DNA from 4 places in the Serratia ficaria genome. Region 3 is predicted to be linked to each of the others. Evidence: predicted binding sites of a transcription regulator. Region 3 holds the regulator's gene; each other region holds the start of a gene.
What was found. Region 3 encodes PurR, which represses purine synthesis genes. Its sites were predicted from a motif close to CANGCAAACGTTTGCNTG; they were not measured.

Region 1: the regulator PurR is predicted to act here: its motif matches at 2,226-2,243, upstream of CKW09_RS23970 (nucleobase:cation symporter-2 family protein).
Region 2: the regulator PurR is predicted to act here: its motif matches at 1,977-1,994, upstream of CKW09_RS10640 (nucleoside-specific channel-forming protein Tsx).
Region 4: the regulator PurR is predicted to act here: its motif matches at 1,672-1,689, upstream of purH (bifunctional phosphoribosylaminoimidazolecarboxamide formyltransferase/IMP cyclohydrolase).

What each region holds. Positions count from the first base shown of each region.
Region 1 covers NZ_LT906479.1:5,126,174-5,129,823, reverse strand. The annotation lists gene CKW09_RS23975 (AsmA family protein) at 1-641, opposite strand, end outside; gene CKW09_RS23970 (nucleobase:cation symporter-2 family protein) at 772-2,172, opposite strand; gene gltS (sodium/glutamate symporter) at 2,412-3,623, shown strand.
Region 2 covers NZ_LT906479.1:2,244,118-2,247,767, forward strand. The annotation lists gene yddG (aromatic amino acid DMT transporter YddG) at 1-304, shown strand, start outside; gene CKW09_RS10630 (hypothetical protein) at 378-650, shown strand; gene CKW09_RS10635 (hypothetical protein) at 854-1,726, shown strand; gene CKW09_RS10640 (nucleoside-specific channel-forming protein Tsx) at 2,156-3,037, shown strand; gene CKW09_RS10645 (hypothetical protein) at 3,092-3,271, opposite strand.
Region 3 covers NZ_LT906479.1:2,381,455-2,385,104, forward strand. The annotation lists gene punC (purine nucleoside transporter PunC) at 1-35, opposite strand, end outside; gene punR (DNA-binding transcriptional activator PunR) at 159-1,103, shown strand; gene purR (HTH-type transcriptional repressor PurR) at 1,100-2,125, opposite strand; gene cydH (cytochrome bd-I oxidase subunit CydH) at 2,449-2,538, shown strand; gene CKW09_RS11295 (C40 family peptidase) at 2,669-3,487, opposite strand.
Region 4 covers NZ_LT906479.1:305,381-309,030, reverse strand. The annotation lists rRNA gene CKW09_RS01420 (16S ribosomal RNA) at 1-1,215, opposite strand, end outside; gene purH (bifunctional phosphoribosylaminoimidazolecarboxamide formyltransferase/IMP cyclohydrolase) at 1,851-3,440, shown strand; gene purD (phosphoribosylamine--glycine ligase) at 3,489-3,650, shown strand, end outside.

The DNA of each region.
Region 1 (3,650 bases), 2.5 Mb from region 3:
CGGCTGGCCACCCCGGTCAGATCGCCCTGCGACAGATCGGCGCCGAAGTTGCTCAGCAACAGCCGGTTCTGTTTCAGCTCACCCTGTACCAGCACCTGCGAGGCGGGAATGCCGTTCAACGTCATCGAGCCGGCGCTGAACTGGAATTGATTGTTTTCCCCCAGCGGGTGACCGGACTTGGGCTGCCAGGGCGTGATGCCGGCGTTAACCTTCTGCGCGTTGAGCCGCCAGTCTGCATCGCCGGACTGCAGCGCCATGTTGCTCAGCTGCAGCACCTCGGCATGCAGCGGCAGCGCCGCCGCCTGCGGCTGGATATTGAGCGTGCCGTCGCGCAGCGTGACGCTGTGGAAATAGCGCGGCTCGGTGAGCTGGCGCAGGCTGAGGCCCAGATCGACCTTTTTGGCCACCAACGCCTGCGGCTGATGGTTTCTCGCCAGCTGGACGTCCTCCAGGCTGATTTGGCCCGGCTGGCTCCACGAGTGCGAGATTTTCCCTACCGACAGGCGGTATTCGCCGTTGTCGCTGACCCAATCGCTCAACCGGCTCGCCGCCCAGCGGGTTTGCCCCACCACGTACAGCAGCACGATGGCCAGCACGGCGATCAGCAGCAACGTCAGCAACAGTTTTCCGATAAATTTCATCGTCTACATCCGCATCGGTCAAAAAAGATACCCTGTTTATGCCGTAATTGGCCGGGCATCTCAAGTGCAATGGTCTGATAGACAATAAAAAACGGCCGCGGGCGGCCGTTTGGCGAGGAAGGGGGGCGAATTATTGCTGTTCGTGCTCGTGCGGGAACACCAGGTTCAGCACGATGGCGGTAATGCCGCCGGCGGCGATGCCGGAAGACAGCAGGGTTTTCAGCCAGTCCGGCGCGAACTGCAGGATCAGCGGCTGCTGGGACACGCCCATGCCGACGGCCAGCGACAGCGCCATGATCATGATGGCGCGGCGGTTCAGGCGTTCGCGCGACACGATGCGCACCCCGGAGGCGGCGATGGTGCCGAACATCACGATGGTGGCGCCGCCGAGCACCGGCTCGGGAATGTGCTGGACGAAACCGGCCACCGCCGGGAACAGCCCCAGCGCGATCAGCATCAGCGCCACCACGAAGCCGACGTAGCGGCTGGCGACGCCGGTCAGCTGGATCACCCCGTTGTTCTGGCCGAAGCAGGAGTTGGGGAAGGTGTTGAACACCGCCGACAGCATCGAGTTCAGGCCGTTGGCCAGCACGCCGCCTTTCAGGCGCTTCATGTACAGCGGGCCGCTGACCGGCTGCTCGGAGACGTCGGAGGTGGCGGTGATGTCGCCGATGGTTTCCAGCGAGGTGACCATAAAGATCAGCATCAGCGGCAGCAGCAGGTTCCAGTCAAAGCCCAGGCCGTAGTACAGCGGCGTCGGGATGGTGATCGCCGCCGTTTGCGGCGCCGGCTGGCCGGCCGGCAGCATGTCCATCGCCCAGGCCAGCAGGTAGCCGACCGCCATGGCGATCACCAGCGAGGCGACGCGCAGGTAAGGGTTGCGCTGGCGGTTCAGCAGGATAATCACCGCCAGCACCGCGCCGGCCAGCAGCAGGTTTTTCGGTGCGCCGAAGCTGTGATCGCTCATCGCGGCATAGCCGCCGCCGATCGACGTCAGCCCAACCTGAATCAGCGACAGGCCGATAATCATCACCACGATGCCGGAGACCAGCGGGGTGATGATGCGGCGCGCCAGGTGCAGCACCCGCGACAGCAGGATTTCGGTGCAGGAGGCGACCATCAGGGTGCCAAACAGCGCGGCCATCATGGTCGGTACGTCGGCGCCGCCGTTCTTCAGCGCCAGGCCGCCCATGATCAGCGGTGAAACGAAGTTGAAGCTGGTGCCCTGAATCGACAGCAGCCCGGAGCCGACCGGCCCCCAGGTTTTGATTTGCAGAATGGAAGCCAGACCGGAAGCGAACAACGACATGCTGATGATGTGCTGGGTATCCTGCGCCGGCAGGCCAAGCGCCTGACAGATCAGCAGGGCCGGGGTGATCACCGCCACGAACATCGCCAACAGATGCTGGCCGGCGGCAAACAGCGTTTGCGGCAGCGGCGGGCGATCTTCCAGGCGATAAATCAGTTCACTGGCGCGGGGCGTGGCGGCGGCTTTTTGCACGGCATCAAGCTCGGAGGATGACATGGTCATGGTGTGGCGTTTCCAGAAACGGCAAAGAGGGCATTTTAATCATCCGCCCCGCAAAAGCAAACGGTTGCGCCAAAATATTCTGTTACTTCCTTTCGCATTTATGTCGCATTTTCATTCATTTTTTCTTGTCTTCTCAGCGTTTTTTCCTTCTAATCCCGCATTCATCAAGTTTAAAAACTAAGTGGTTTTCTATAACTTATTATTTCTATTGGATCTTTCCCCTTACATGGAGTACCTGGATGTTTCATCTTGATACTTATGGCACGTTAGTCGCGGCAACGCTGGTTCTGCTCCTCGGGGGCAAGTGCGTCAAAAGCATTCCGTTGCTGAGAAAATACACTATTCCCGCCCCCGTCGCCGGCGGTCTGCTGGTGGCCCTCCTGCTGTTAGCCATGAAAAAGTTCGCCAACTGGGAAATCAGCTTCGATATGTCGCTGAAAGACCCGTTGATGCTGGCCTTCTTCGCCACTATCGGTTTGAACGCCAACCTGGCGCGTTTGCGCGCCGGCGGCAAGGCGCTGATGGTGTTCCTGTTCGTGGTGCTGGGATTGCTGCTGGTGCAGAACGCCATCGGTATCGGCATGGCGAAAATGCTGGGTCTGGACCCGTTGATGGGCCTGATCGCCGGTTCGATCACCCTGTCCGGCGGCCACGGCACCGGCGCGGCCTGGAGCAAGCTGTTCATTGAACGCTACGGTTTTGAAAACGCGACGGAAGTCGCCATGGCCTGCGCCACCTTCGGCCTGGTGCTGGGCGGCCTGATCGGCGGGCCGGTGGCGCGTTATCTGGTGAAGCACTCCTCCACGCCGGAAGGTACGCCGGAGGACAGCGTTCAGCCGAGCGGCTTTGAAAAACCGGAAAGCGGCCGCCTGATCACCTCGTTGGTGATGATTGAAACCATCGCCATGATCGCCATCTGCCTGAGCCTGGGGCAGCTGATTTCTGGCCTGCTGAACGGCACGGTGTTCGAACTGCCGAACTTCGTCTGCGTACTGTTTGTCGGGGTGATCCTCAGCAATACGCTGGCCTTCACCGGCTTTTATACCGTATTTGAGCGAGCGGTATCGGTACTGGGCAACGTCAGTCTGTCGCTGTTTCTGGCGATGGCGCTGATGAGCCTGCGCCTGTGGGAGCTGGCCTCGCTGGCGCTGCCGATGCTGGCTATCCTGGCGGTGCAGACGCTGGTGATGGCGCTGTATGCGATTTTCGTCACCTACCGGGTGATGGGCAAGAACTACGACGCGGCGGTACTGGCCGCCGGCCACTGCGGCTTCGGCATGGGCGCGACGCCGACGGCGATCGCCAACATGCAGGCGATCACCGATCGTTTCGGCCCGTCGCATCTGGCGTTCCTGGTGGTGCCGATGGTCGGGGCGTTCTTTATCGATATCGCCAACGCCATCGTCATCAAGCTGTATCTGCTGCTGCCGGTCTTCCCGACGGTGGGATGATGCGCAGGCTGGATTAATGGAAAAAGG
Region 2 (3,650 bases), 140 kb from region 3:
CGCGCTGGCGCTGTGGTTGAAATACGCCTTCAGCGCGGAAAGCGGCATGCAGTTCACGCCCGGCGTTACCCTGACGCTGCTGTGCGCCGGCGTGGCGATGGGCGCCGGCTATGCCGCCTGGAACGTCGGCATTCTGCACGGCAACATGACGCTGCTGGCCACCGTCTCCTACTTTACGCCGGTGTTGTCGGCGGTGTTCGCCGCCGCGGTGCTGCATACCTCACTGACCCTCAATTTTTGGCAAGGGGTGCTGATGGTGACGCTGGGCTCGCTGATCTGCTGGCGGGCAACTCGCGGAAATTAACGGAAATTCTCAGTTGCGGGCGCAATGTTGAACTAGAATTTAACTAGCGATTCTGCCTGAAGGAACGTAAGCGATGAGAAACGATATCCAATTTATCCAGCAGCCCGAGATCGACGGACACCGCTACGAGCGCGGCGATACCGTGCGCCTGACCACGGCGAATTTGCGGCATGAATATCAGCTGGACGTCTATATTTTACGCCGCGACGACAAGCAAATTTACGGCTCGGTGGTGGCGGCGGCGCCCAAGACGGACATTCCGGTCGCCAGCTGGGAGGTGAGGAATGGCGAAGAGGTGGAATTCCGCCAGGAAAACATCGCCCGGGCGGTGCCGGGGGTACGCTGAGCCGCGTGACTCGACCCGGCGTTGCCCAACGCCGGGCCTTTGCTGCAAACCCCGCTAGTTTCACTATAATCAATTGATTAATTATTATTCCCACGATTTTTATTCTGCCAAATAAGAAGGAATTGTATTTGCTATTAGAATACTCTGATAGTTATTGGTAACATTGCGGAAATGATGTGGCTTCAGATAGGGATATTATAGTTATGACTCAACCTACGGATATTGCTCGCGTTTTTGTCGGCTGCGACCCGAATGACTGCGATCTGGAACAGATGATGGTTCTGGAGTACAGCCTGCGCAAACATGCATCGATACCCGTTCAGATCGAATGGATGCGCCTTTCACGCGATCCCGCCGACTTTTGGTATTCGAACGCCGCAGGCGAAGGCTGGACAACCGAATGCTGGGCAACGCCGTTTTCGGCTTTCCGTTGGGGCATTCCCGCCTTTTGCAATTTCCAGGGGCGCGCTTTCTATTCCGATGCGGACGTGCTTTACCTCAGCGATATCGCCGAGATTTGGCGTCATCCGATGGGGGAGGGGAAAGCCATATTGGCCGCCGGTTCCGGCCAGGATCTGCGTCTGGGCGAGATGTTGTGGGACTGCGAGGCCGCCGCGCGCTTTTTGCCGCCGCTGGAGGCGTTGCGCGGCGATCGTCTGGGCCATAAAAAGATGCAGCAGTTCTTTGAACAGCATCCCGAATTGGTCGAACCGCTGAAGCCGGAGTACAGCAATCTCGACGGTGATGATTTGCCGCTGGGATCGCTGAAAGCGCTGCATTATTCCGACATGGGCAGTCAGTTTTCCCATCGTTATGCGATGCCGCGACTTAAGGCCGAGAACCGCAGCCACTGGTTCGACGGCAAGATCTATCGCCATTATCGCGACGATCTGCGCGAGCTGTTCGAGCAGTACTATCAGGAAGCGCTGCAAGCCGGCTATACCCTGGAGCGGTACCGCAACGTGCCGCCGTTCGGCAGCTTCAATAAGCAATCCCAGCGGAAGTACGACGGCAACCCGATCACGCGCAAGAAGAAGCCTTTCCTGCAGCGCGTGTTTGGTGGCCTGCTCGGCTGAGGCGGCCCCGGCAAAACAGGCTGCGTGCGGCCTGTAGCCGTTTCGCTGCGCCCATTCCCCGGCGTCTCCCTGTCAGGCGCGTCAGCGAACGGAAAATGCCCGCTCTGAGGGCGCATCCGGTGTTCAGTCTCCTCCCGCGTTAATTTTCTCCGCTGGTCACAATTGGCACAAAAACTGCTTTAAAAATCATCGTGCATGACAAAAATCACAGCTAACGTGAATTTGCATGAAACATAATTTGACAAATGTGAACGCAATCGATTACCTATTCGCGAAATGCCTAACTGGATCACAGATTCTTACAGTCAGTGATTTCTATAATGCGCGCGTCGCCCGAATTTGTTCGCCAAGGCAACGCCAGGTGTCGTCAGACTCATTGTCATCTTTTCTAACGGGCAGGAAATGGCCCTTTAAGCATGTGGTAATAAAATGAAAAAAATAGCTCTCGCAGCAGGTGTACTGCTCGCCGCGTCATACAGTGCATCATCAATGGCTGATAGCAAAGACAGTCAATACGTCTCCGACTGGTGGCACCAGAGCGTCAACGTGGTGGGCAGCTACCACACCCGCTTCGGGCCGCAGCGCAACAACGACCTGTATCTGGAATACGAAGCCTTCGCCAAGAAAGACTGGTTGGATTTCTACGGTTACGTCGACGTGCCGAAGTTCTTCGGCGTGGGCAATACCCCGGATCGCGGCATCTGGGACAAAGGTTCGCCGCTGTTTATGGAGATCGAACCGCGTTTCTCCATCGATAAGCTGACCGGCACCGATCTGAGCTTCGGTCCGTTCAAAGAGTGGTACTTCGCCAATAACTACATCTACGATCTGGGCCACAACGCGGACGGCCGCCAGAACACCTGGTACATGGGTCTGGGCACCGACATCGATACCGGCCTGCCGATGAGCCTGTCGTTGAATATCTATGCCAAATACCAGTGGGAGAACTACCAGGCCGCTAACGAGAACAGCTGGGATGGCTATCGCTTCAAGGTGAAATACTTTGTGCCCCTGACCCAGCTGTGGGGCGGCAATCTGAGCTACATCGGTTTCACCAACTTCGACTTCGGTTCCGATCTGGGCAAAGACAGCCACTGGACCGACGGCACCGGCAAGCAGGTGCGCAGCAGCAACTCGATCGCCTCCAGCCACATTTTGGCGCTGAACTACGATCACTGGCACTATTCCTTCGTGGCGCGTTACTTCCATAACGGCGGCCAATGGCAGGACGGGGCCGATATCGGCAACCCGGACGGCGCGATCAAATCCACCGGCTGGGGTTACTACATCGTCGCCGGTTATAACTTCTGATTTTCCGTGGTATCAGAGACAGAAAACCCCGCATCGGCGGGGTTTTTTTCATCATTATTGCGCTTGTTCAACGGGTAAATGCTTCACCGGCATAAAGAGCCTGCCTTTGATCACGTGGCATTCATTATCAATCCAACTGATGATCTGTTCGCTGCTCACGCCTTCGGACTGGGCAAAGCGGTGAAGATCGCCGTTAAAGTACTGCTTGATGTATTCCATGAGGGTCATTTGCATGTCTTTTGCTCCTGAACGCCCACCCGTTGCCAGACTGGCCACCGTGGGAGGTTAAGGTTTCTCAGACAGCGAATTTAAAGTATTGGCAACCAAATCTCAACATAAAGCACCAGCTTGGTGCATTAGCGCCGGTGAAGCAGAAAAAAGAATCCCGCACGGAGAGGCGGGAAGCATTCAGTATTATCATTCTGGATGATAAGAATATGATTTGAGGTGCAACGAAAAAGAGCACGCTAACTCTTTTTTATTACACAGCCAAGCTACCGGATCGCTTATTTCGCTGCAAGAAAAATCTGATTGGAAATTCGGGATTTTCGAATAGTTTTGCGCTGCGACATCCTTTGGTCCGGCGGGAAAAGAACCGGGCGTCCAGCGCCGA
Region 3 (3,650 bases):
GCGAGATAGAACATAAAGCCAAAGGAATTTCGCATGGTATTTCTCGTTGGTATTTTGTTGTCGCAGGTTTTTAGCGCCGGCAAGTGTATCCGGCTGGATCTCTGCTTGTGAAACGGTAATATTTGCAAACTGCTGTTAAAAAAATTGAAGGCAAGACGATGTGGTCTGAATATTCTCTGGAAGTCGTGGACGCGGTGGCCCGCACCGGCAGTTTCAGCGCGGCGGCGCAGGAGCTGCACCGGGTGCCCTCGGCGGTCAGCTATACCGTGCGTCAGCTGGAGCAATGGCTGGCGGTGCCGCTGTTTGAACGGCGCCATCGCGATGTGGAACTGACGCCGGCCGGCGCGCTGTTCATCAAGGATGCGCGGGTTGTCATCAAAAAAATGCTCGACACCCGCCGCCAGTGCCAGCAGGTGGCCAACGGTTGGCGCGGCCAGCTGAAAATCGCGGTGGACATCATCGTCAAACCGCAGCGCAGTCGCCAGCTGGTGCTGGATTTCTATCGTCACTTTCCCGATGTCGAATTACTGATGCAGCCGGAGGTGTTTAACGGCGTGTGGGATGCGCTGGTCGACGGGCGGGCGGAGATGGCGATCGGCGCAACGCGCGCGGTGCCGGTCGGCGGCGGCTTCGCCTTCCGCGACATGGGCGACATGAACTGGCTGTGCGTGGTCAGCCCGCAGCATCCGCTGGCGCTGCTGAGCGGCCCGCTGAATGACGACCAGCTGCGGCCTTATCCTTCGCTGTGCCTGGAAGATACCTCGCGCAGCCTGCCGAAGCGCGTGACCTGGACGCTGGACAACCAACGGCGGCTGGTGGCGCCGGACTGGACCTCGGCGCTGGACTGCCTGTGCGCCGGGCTGTGCGTCGGCATGATGCCGGCCCATCGGGCGTTGCCGCTGGTGCGGCGCGGGGAGCTGGCGGCGCTGCAGCTGCAGCAGCCTTTTCCCGCCAGCCCGTGCTGCCTGACCTGGCAGCAGGATAAGCCGTCGCCGGCGATGGCCTGGCTGCTGGACTATCTGGGGGACAGCGAAACCCTGAATCAGGAATGGCTGAGCGAAGCGGCGCCGGAGGCCGGGCGGGCTTCCGGCGGCGGGGATTAACGGCGGTAGTCGACGAACGGGCCGTCGGCGACCGAACGGCGCTCGATCAGTTTCGGATGCACCTCGATCACCTGCGATTCCTCGCGCTTGCTGATGATGCGATCCAGCAGCATGGTGAAGGCCATTTCGCCCAGGCGTTCCTTCGGCTGGTGGATGGTGGTCAGCGCCGGCGTGAAGTAGCGGGCGTTGCGCACGTTATCGTAACCGATCACCGAAATGTCCTGCGGCACCCGCAGCCCCAGTTCGTCGGCGGCGCAGATGGCGCCCATCGCCATGATGTCGCCGCCGCAGAACACCGCGGTCGGACGCTGTTTCTGCGACAGGATCTGATGCATGGCCTTGTAACCGGACTCCGGCTCAAAGTCGCCCTGTACGATCCATTCGTCGCGCACCTCGATATTGGCTTCCTGCATCGCCTTCAGAAAGCCCTGATGTCGCCCGCCGCCGGTGTTGCGCGCCAGCTGCCCAGGAATGGCGCCGATGTCGCGGTGGCCGCGCTCAATGAGATAACGGCCGGCCAGATAACCGCCCTCGAAGGCGTTGTCGATGATGGTGTCGGTAAAATCGCCGCGCGCCGCGCCCCAGTCCATCACCACCATCGGGATATTGCGGTAGTCTTCCAGCATGCCCAACAGCTGGTCCGGGTATTCCGAGCACATCACCAGCAGGCCGTCGACGCGCTTTTGCGCCAGCATCGCCAGATAGGCGCGCTGCTTGTCCAGGTTGTTATGCGAGTTGCACAGGATCAGCGTGTAGCCTTTGCTGTAGCAGCTGTTCTCCACCGCTTCGATCACTTCGGCAAAATAGGGCGCCTCGCTCGAGGTGGCCAGCAGGCCGATCGACTTGGTGTGATTGACCTTCAGGCTGCGCGCCACGGCGCTCGGCGAGTAATGCAATTCTTTGATCGCGGCCCATACGGCCGCTTTGGTTTCTTCGGCGACGAAACGAGTCTTATTGATGACGTGCGAAACGGTGGTGGTGGAAACGCCAGCGCGTTTGGCCACATCTTTAATCGTTGCCATGTAAGAAATGACTCCTGAACTCACATGTTGCAGCATGTAAGTGTGATGTTAATCGTTTGCCTGCGTAGATCCTTCTCCAGAGAAGCGAAAACCGAGTTTTTAATGTGTTGAAGTCTTCAGCGCTGGTCAGGAGGGGCATTGTTGCCGGTACGCAGTTGTGAACTGCGAATTTTGTCGCATATTGAGCAAAAGGGGAAGAGGTAATCGGCATTATAAACCGGGAAATGATAACAAGATTTTATTGGCGAACTGTGGGAAAATGATTTGACGTACTAATTGTACGCCTTTTATCCTTGGGAAAGCCTATCTGAGAAGGAGTAGTAATGGATACCGATCTGAAGATGTCGCTGTTCACCACCCTGTGTGCGCTGGCCGTGATCATTGCCTTCAGCTTCACCGCTGCGCTGAACTGAATTCCCGGCATTAACAGGCGCAGCTTGCTGCGCCTCGTCGCTTTCCCCGCGGTTATCCCCGTTCTTCTGCAACAAACGTCCCGTTCGCCAACGCCTGGAGGTTCTCCGGCCACTTCGGCCGCGCTAAGTATTAACGAATGGTTTTCGGCGTGACGACCCGGCGCGCGCCGATATAGTGGTTCTGCCAGTAGTCGTTGTCGAGCTGGCTGATGCGGATCTCTTCACCGGTGCGCGGCGACTGGATGAATTTGCCGTTGCCCAGATAAACCCCAACGTGATCGGCCACGCCGCGGTTGTTGATGCGGAAGAACACCAGATCGCCGCTTTCCAGCTCGCTTTTCTTGATGGGCGCGGCGTCGCGCAGGTGATACATCTCATTGGCGGTGCGCGGCATCTTGATTTTCACCACGTCCTTATAGGCGTAATAAATCAGGCCGCTGCAGTCAAAGCCGGTACGCGGCGAGCTGCCGCCCCAGCGATAAGGCTTGCCCATTTGATCCATCAGCTTGGCCATGGCGGTTTGCTTGGCGTGTTGATAGCGTTTTTTATGCGCCGGGCTGAGCTTCAGCGGCTTATCGTCGTGCACCAGTTTGGCGGTAGCCATCCCGGCACTGCGGTGGCGGCCGTAGCCTTTTTTGTAACCCTTCTTCGGTGGGGTCACCTTAATTTTGGCGATTTTTTGGGATTTGGTTTTCGATTTGGCGCTGACGATCTTTTTGGCCGTTTTCTCTGATTTGGTCTTGGCGACCTTGGTTTTTTTCTCTGGGGCCGCCACTTTCACTTTTTTGCTGGCCTTGACCGCTTTCTTTTTCTTGCGATCGTCCGGCCGCGCTTCATTGACATGGCTCTTGCGCTGCTCGGCGGCAATACGCGCCTGCGGCGCAGCGTGCGCCAGATTGAAGAATAGCTGCGTAAACAACAGCACAAAAAGCGTAAGAATTAAACGCATGTCGACGTCACCAGCCTTGGCCCCGAAACGGATATCGAAAGAGTCACAGTATTCCCGAATTTCGCCATATAAAACAGCGGAGAACTCATAAATAATAATCCATATTGTGAGAAAACGTTAATAGCCTTTTTTTTGGTTTAAAATCAGCCCGTTGATGTATAAA
Region 4 (3,650 bases), 2.1 Mb from region 3:
CGTAAGGGCCATGATGACTTGACGTCATCCCCACCTTCCTCCGGTTTATCACCGGCAGTCTCCTTTGAGTTCCCGACCGAATCGCTGGCAACAAAGGATAAGGGTTGCGCTCGTTGCGGGACTTAACCCAACATTTCACAACACGAGCTGACGACAGCCATGCAGCACCTGTCTCAGAGTTCCCGAAGGCACCAATCCATCTCTGGAAAGTTCTCTGGATGTCAAGAGTAGGTAAGGTTCTTCGCGTTGCATCGAATTAAACCACATGCTCCACCGCTTGTGCGGGCCCCCGTCAATTCATTTGAGTTTTAACCTTGCGGCCGTACTCCCCAGGCGGTCGATTTAACGCGTTAGCTCCGGAAGCCACGCCTCAAGGGCACAACCTCCAAATCGACATCGTTTACAGCGTGGACTACCAGGGTATCTAATCCTGTTTGCTCCCCACGCTTTCGCACCTGAGCGTCAGTCTTCGTCCAGGGGGCCGCCTTCGCCACCGGTATTCCTCCAGATCTCTACGCATTTCACCGCTACACCTGGAATTCTACCCCCCTCTACGAGACTCTAGCTTGCCAGTTTCAAATGCAGTTCCCACGTTAAGCGCGGGGATTTCACATCTGACTTAACAAACCGCCTGCGTGCGCTTTACGCCCAGTAATTCCGATTAACGCTTGCACCCTCCGTATTACCGCGGCTGCTGGCACGGAGTTAGCCGGTGCTTCTTCTGCGAGTAACGTCAATGCGCTGCCGTATTAAGACATCGCCCTTCCTCCTCGCTGAAAGTGCTTTACAACCCGAAGGCCTTCTTCACACACGCGGCATGGCTGCATCAGGCTTGCGCCCATTGTGCAATATTCCCCACTGCTGCCTCCCGTAGGAGTCTGGACCGTGTCTCAGTTCCAGTGTGGCTGGTCATCCTCTCAGACCAGCTAGGGATCGTCGCCTAGGTGAGCCATTACCCCACCTACTAGCTAATCCCATCTGGGCACATCTGATGGCGTGAGGCCCGAAGGTCCCCCACTTTGGTCCGTAGACGTTATGCGGTATTAGCTACCGTTTCCAGTAGTTATCCCCCTCCATCAGGCAGTTTCCCAGACATTACTCACCCGTCCGCCGCTCGTCACCCAGAGAGCAAGCTCTCCTGTGCTACCGCTCGACTTGCATGTGTTAGGCCTGCCGCCAGCGTTCAATCTGAGCCATGATCAAACTCTTCAATTAAAAGCTTGATTTGCTTCAACTCGTGAAGCGATGCTCAAAGGTTACTGCATGAATTTTACTTCAGTTAGTCACTCTTCAAGACTTGATATTTTTTCGCATCCGAAGATGCTGGATATCGTCTTGTGGAGTGCCCACACAGATTGTCTGATAAATTGTTAAAGAGCAGTGAGTTAGCCGCTTTCGCTTGTTAACTCGAGGTGGCGTATATTACGCTTTCCTCTTTCAGAGTCAACCCTAATTTTCAGGATTTTTTCTCTGCGACCCCCGGATACTCTGTGAAGTTGTTCACATGTTCCGTGTCGATGGAGGCGCATTATAGGGAGTTCCTCGCAGGCCGCAACAGGTATTTTCGGCAAAAACGATCGTTTGCTGCATTCCACAGCAAAACCCCGCCTTATACCCATTTGTGCACAAACTTATCCACAGAAGCGATTTGCACGGAAAATTTACGAGCGCCACGCAAACGTTTTCGCTACAATTCCCCGCGACAAAACGATCCCCTTTTATGGGGGCGTTAGCTGAATTTGTGCCTGACCGCCCTGCTATAAAGGGCAAAAAACCTTCCTTATAGAAAGAAGAAGGTGGAAATTCACGTAACGCTCTTATTGCGACTCCAAAAGCCAAGGGATAAAACCATGCAACAACCTCGTCCAATCCGCCGGGCCCTGCTCAGCGTGTCTGACAAAGCCGGTATCGTTGAATTCGCCGAAGCGCTGTTAAGCCGCGGCGTTGAGCTGCTCTCCACCGGCGGCACCGCCCGCCTGCTGGCCGATGCCGGTCTGCCCGTTACCGAAGTTTCCGACTACACCGGTTTCCCGGAGATGATGGACGGACGAGTGAAGACTCTGCACCCTAAAGTCCACGGCGGCATTCTCGGCCGTCGCGGCCAGGACGACGCCATCATGGCTCAGCATGACATCAAGCCTATCGATATGGTGGTAGTGAACCTGTACCCGTTCGCCCAAACCGTGGCGCGCCCGGGCTGCTCGCTGGAAGACGCCGTCGAGAATATCGATATCGGCGGCCCAACCATGGTGCGCTCCGCCGCCAAGAACCATAAAGACGTCGCCATCGTGGTGAAGAGCAGCGACTACGCCGCCATCATTACCGAGATGGACAACAGCGACGGCTCGCTGCAGTACGCTACCCGTTTCGATCTGGCGATCAAGGCCTTCGAGCACACCGCCGCCTACGACAGCATGATCGCCAACTATTTCGGCGCGCTGGTGCCGGCTTACCATGGCGATACCGAACAGCCTTCAGGCCGCTTCCCTCGCACCCTGAACCTCAACTACGTCAAGAAGCAGGATATGCGCTACGGTGAGAACAGCCACCAGCAGGCCGCCTTCTATATAGAAGAGAACGTGCAGGAAGCCTCGGTCGCTACCGCCGACCAGCTGCAGGGCAAGGCGCTGTCCTATAACAACATCGCCGACACCGACGCGGCGCTGGAGTGCGTGAAAGAGTTCGCCGAACCGGCCTGCGTGATCGTCAAACACGCCAACCCGTGCGGCGTGGCGATCGGCGACGACATCCTGGCGGCTTACGAGCGCGCCTATCAGACCGATCCCACCTCCGCCTTCGGCGGTATCATCGCCTTTAACCGCGAGCTGGACGCCGCTACCGCGCAGGCGATCATCAGCCGCCAGTTCGTCGAAGTGATCATCGCCCCGAGCATCAGCCAGGAAGCGCGCTCGCTGCTGGCGGCCAAACAGAACGTGCGCGTATTGGCCTGCGGCCAGTGGCGGCAGCGCGTGGCCGGCCTGGACTTCAAACGCGTCAACGGCGGCCTGCTGGTGCAGGATCGCGATCTGGGCATGGTGACTGACGGCGATCTGCGCGTGGTGTCCGAGCGCCAGCCAAGCGCTCAGGAGCTGCGCGATGCGCTGTTCTGCTGGAAGGTGGCCAAGTTCGTCAAATCCAACGCCATCGTCTATGCGCGCGACAACATGACCATCGGCATAGGCGCCGGCCAGATGAGCCGCGTGTACTCCGCCAAGATCGCCGGCATCAAGGCCGCGGACGAAGGCCTGGAAGTGAAAGGCTCCGCCATGGCCTCTGACGCCTTCTTCCCGTTCCGCGACGGCATCGACGCCGCGGCGGCGGTCGGCATCACCTGCGTGATCCAGCCAGGCGGTTCGATCCGCGACGACGAAGTGATCGCCGCCGCCAACGAGCACGGCATTGCGATGATCTTCACCGACATGCGCCACTTCCGCCATTAATCCTTTTTGCTGCGTGCGCGCCGGCGCACGCTATTCGTGGAGCACCTGATGAACATTTTGATTATCGGCAACGGCGGGCGCGAACATGCGCTGGCCTGGAAAGCCGCCCAGTCTCCGCTGGCGGACAAAGTCTACGTCGCGCCGGGTAACGCCGGCACCGCGCTGGAAGCCAGTCTTACGAACGTGGCGATCGCCGCCACCGACATTCCG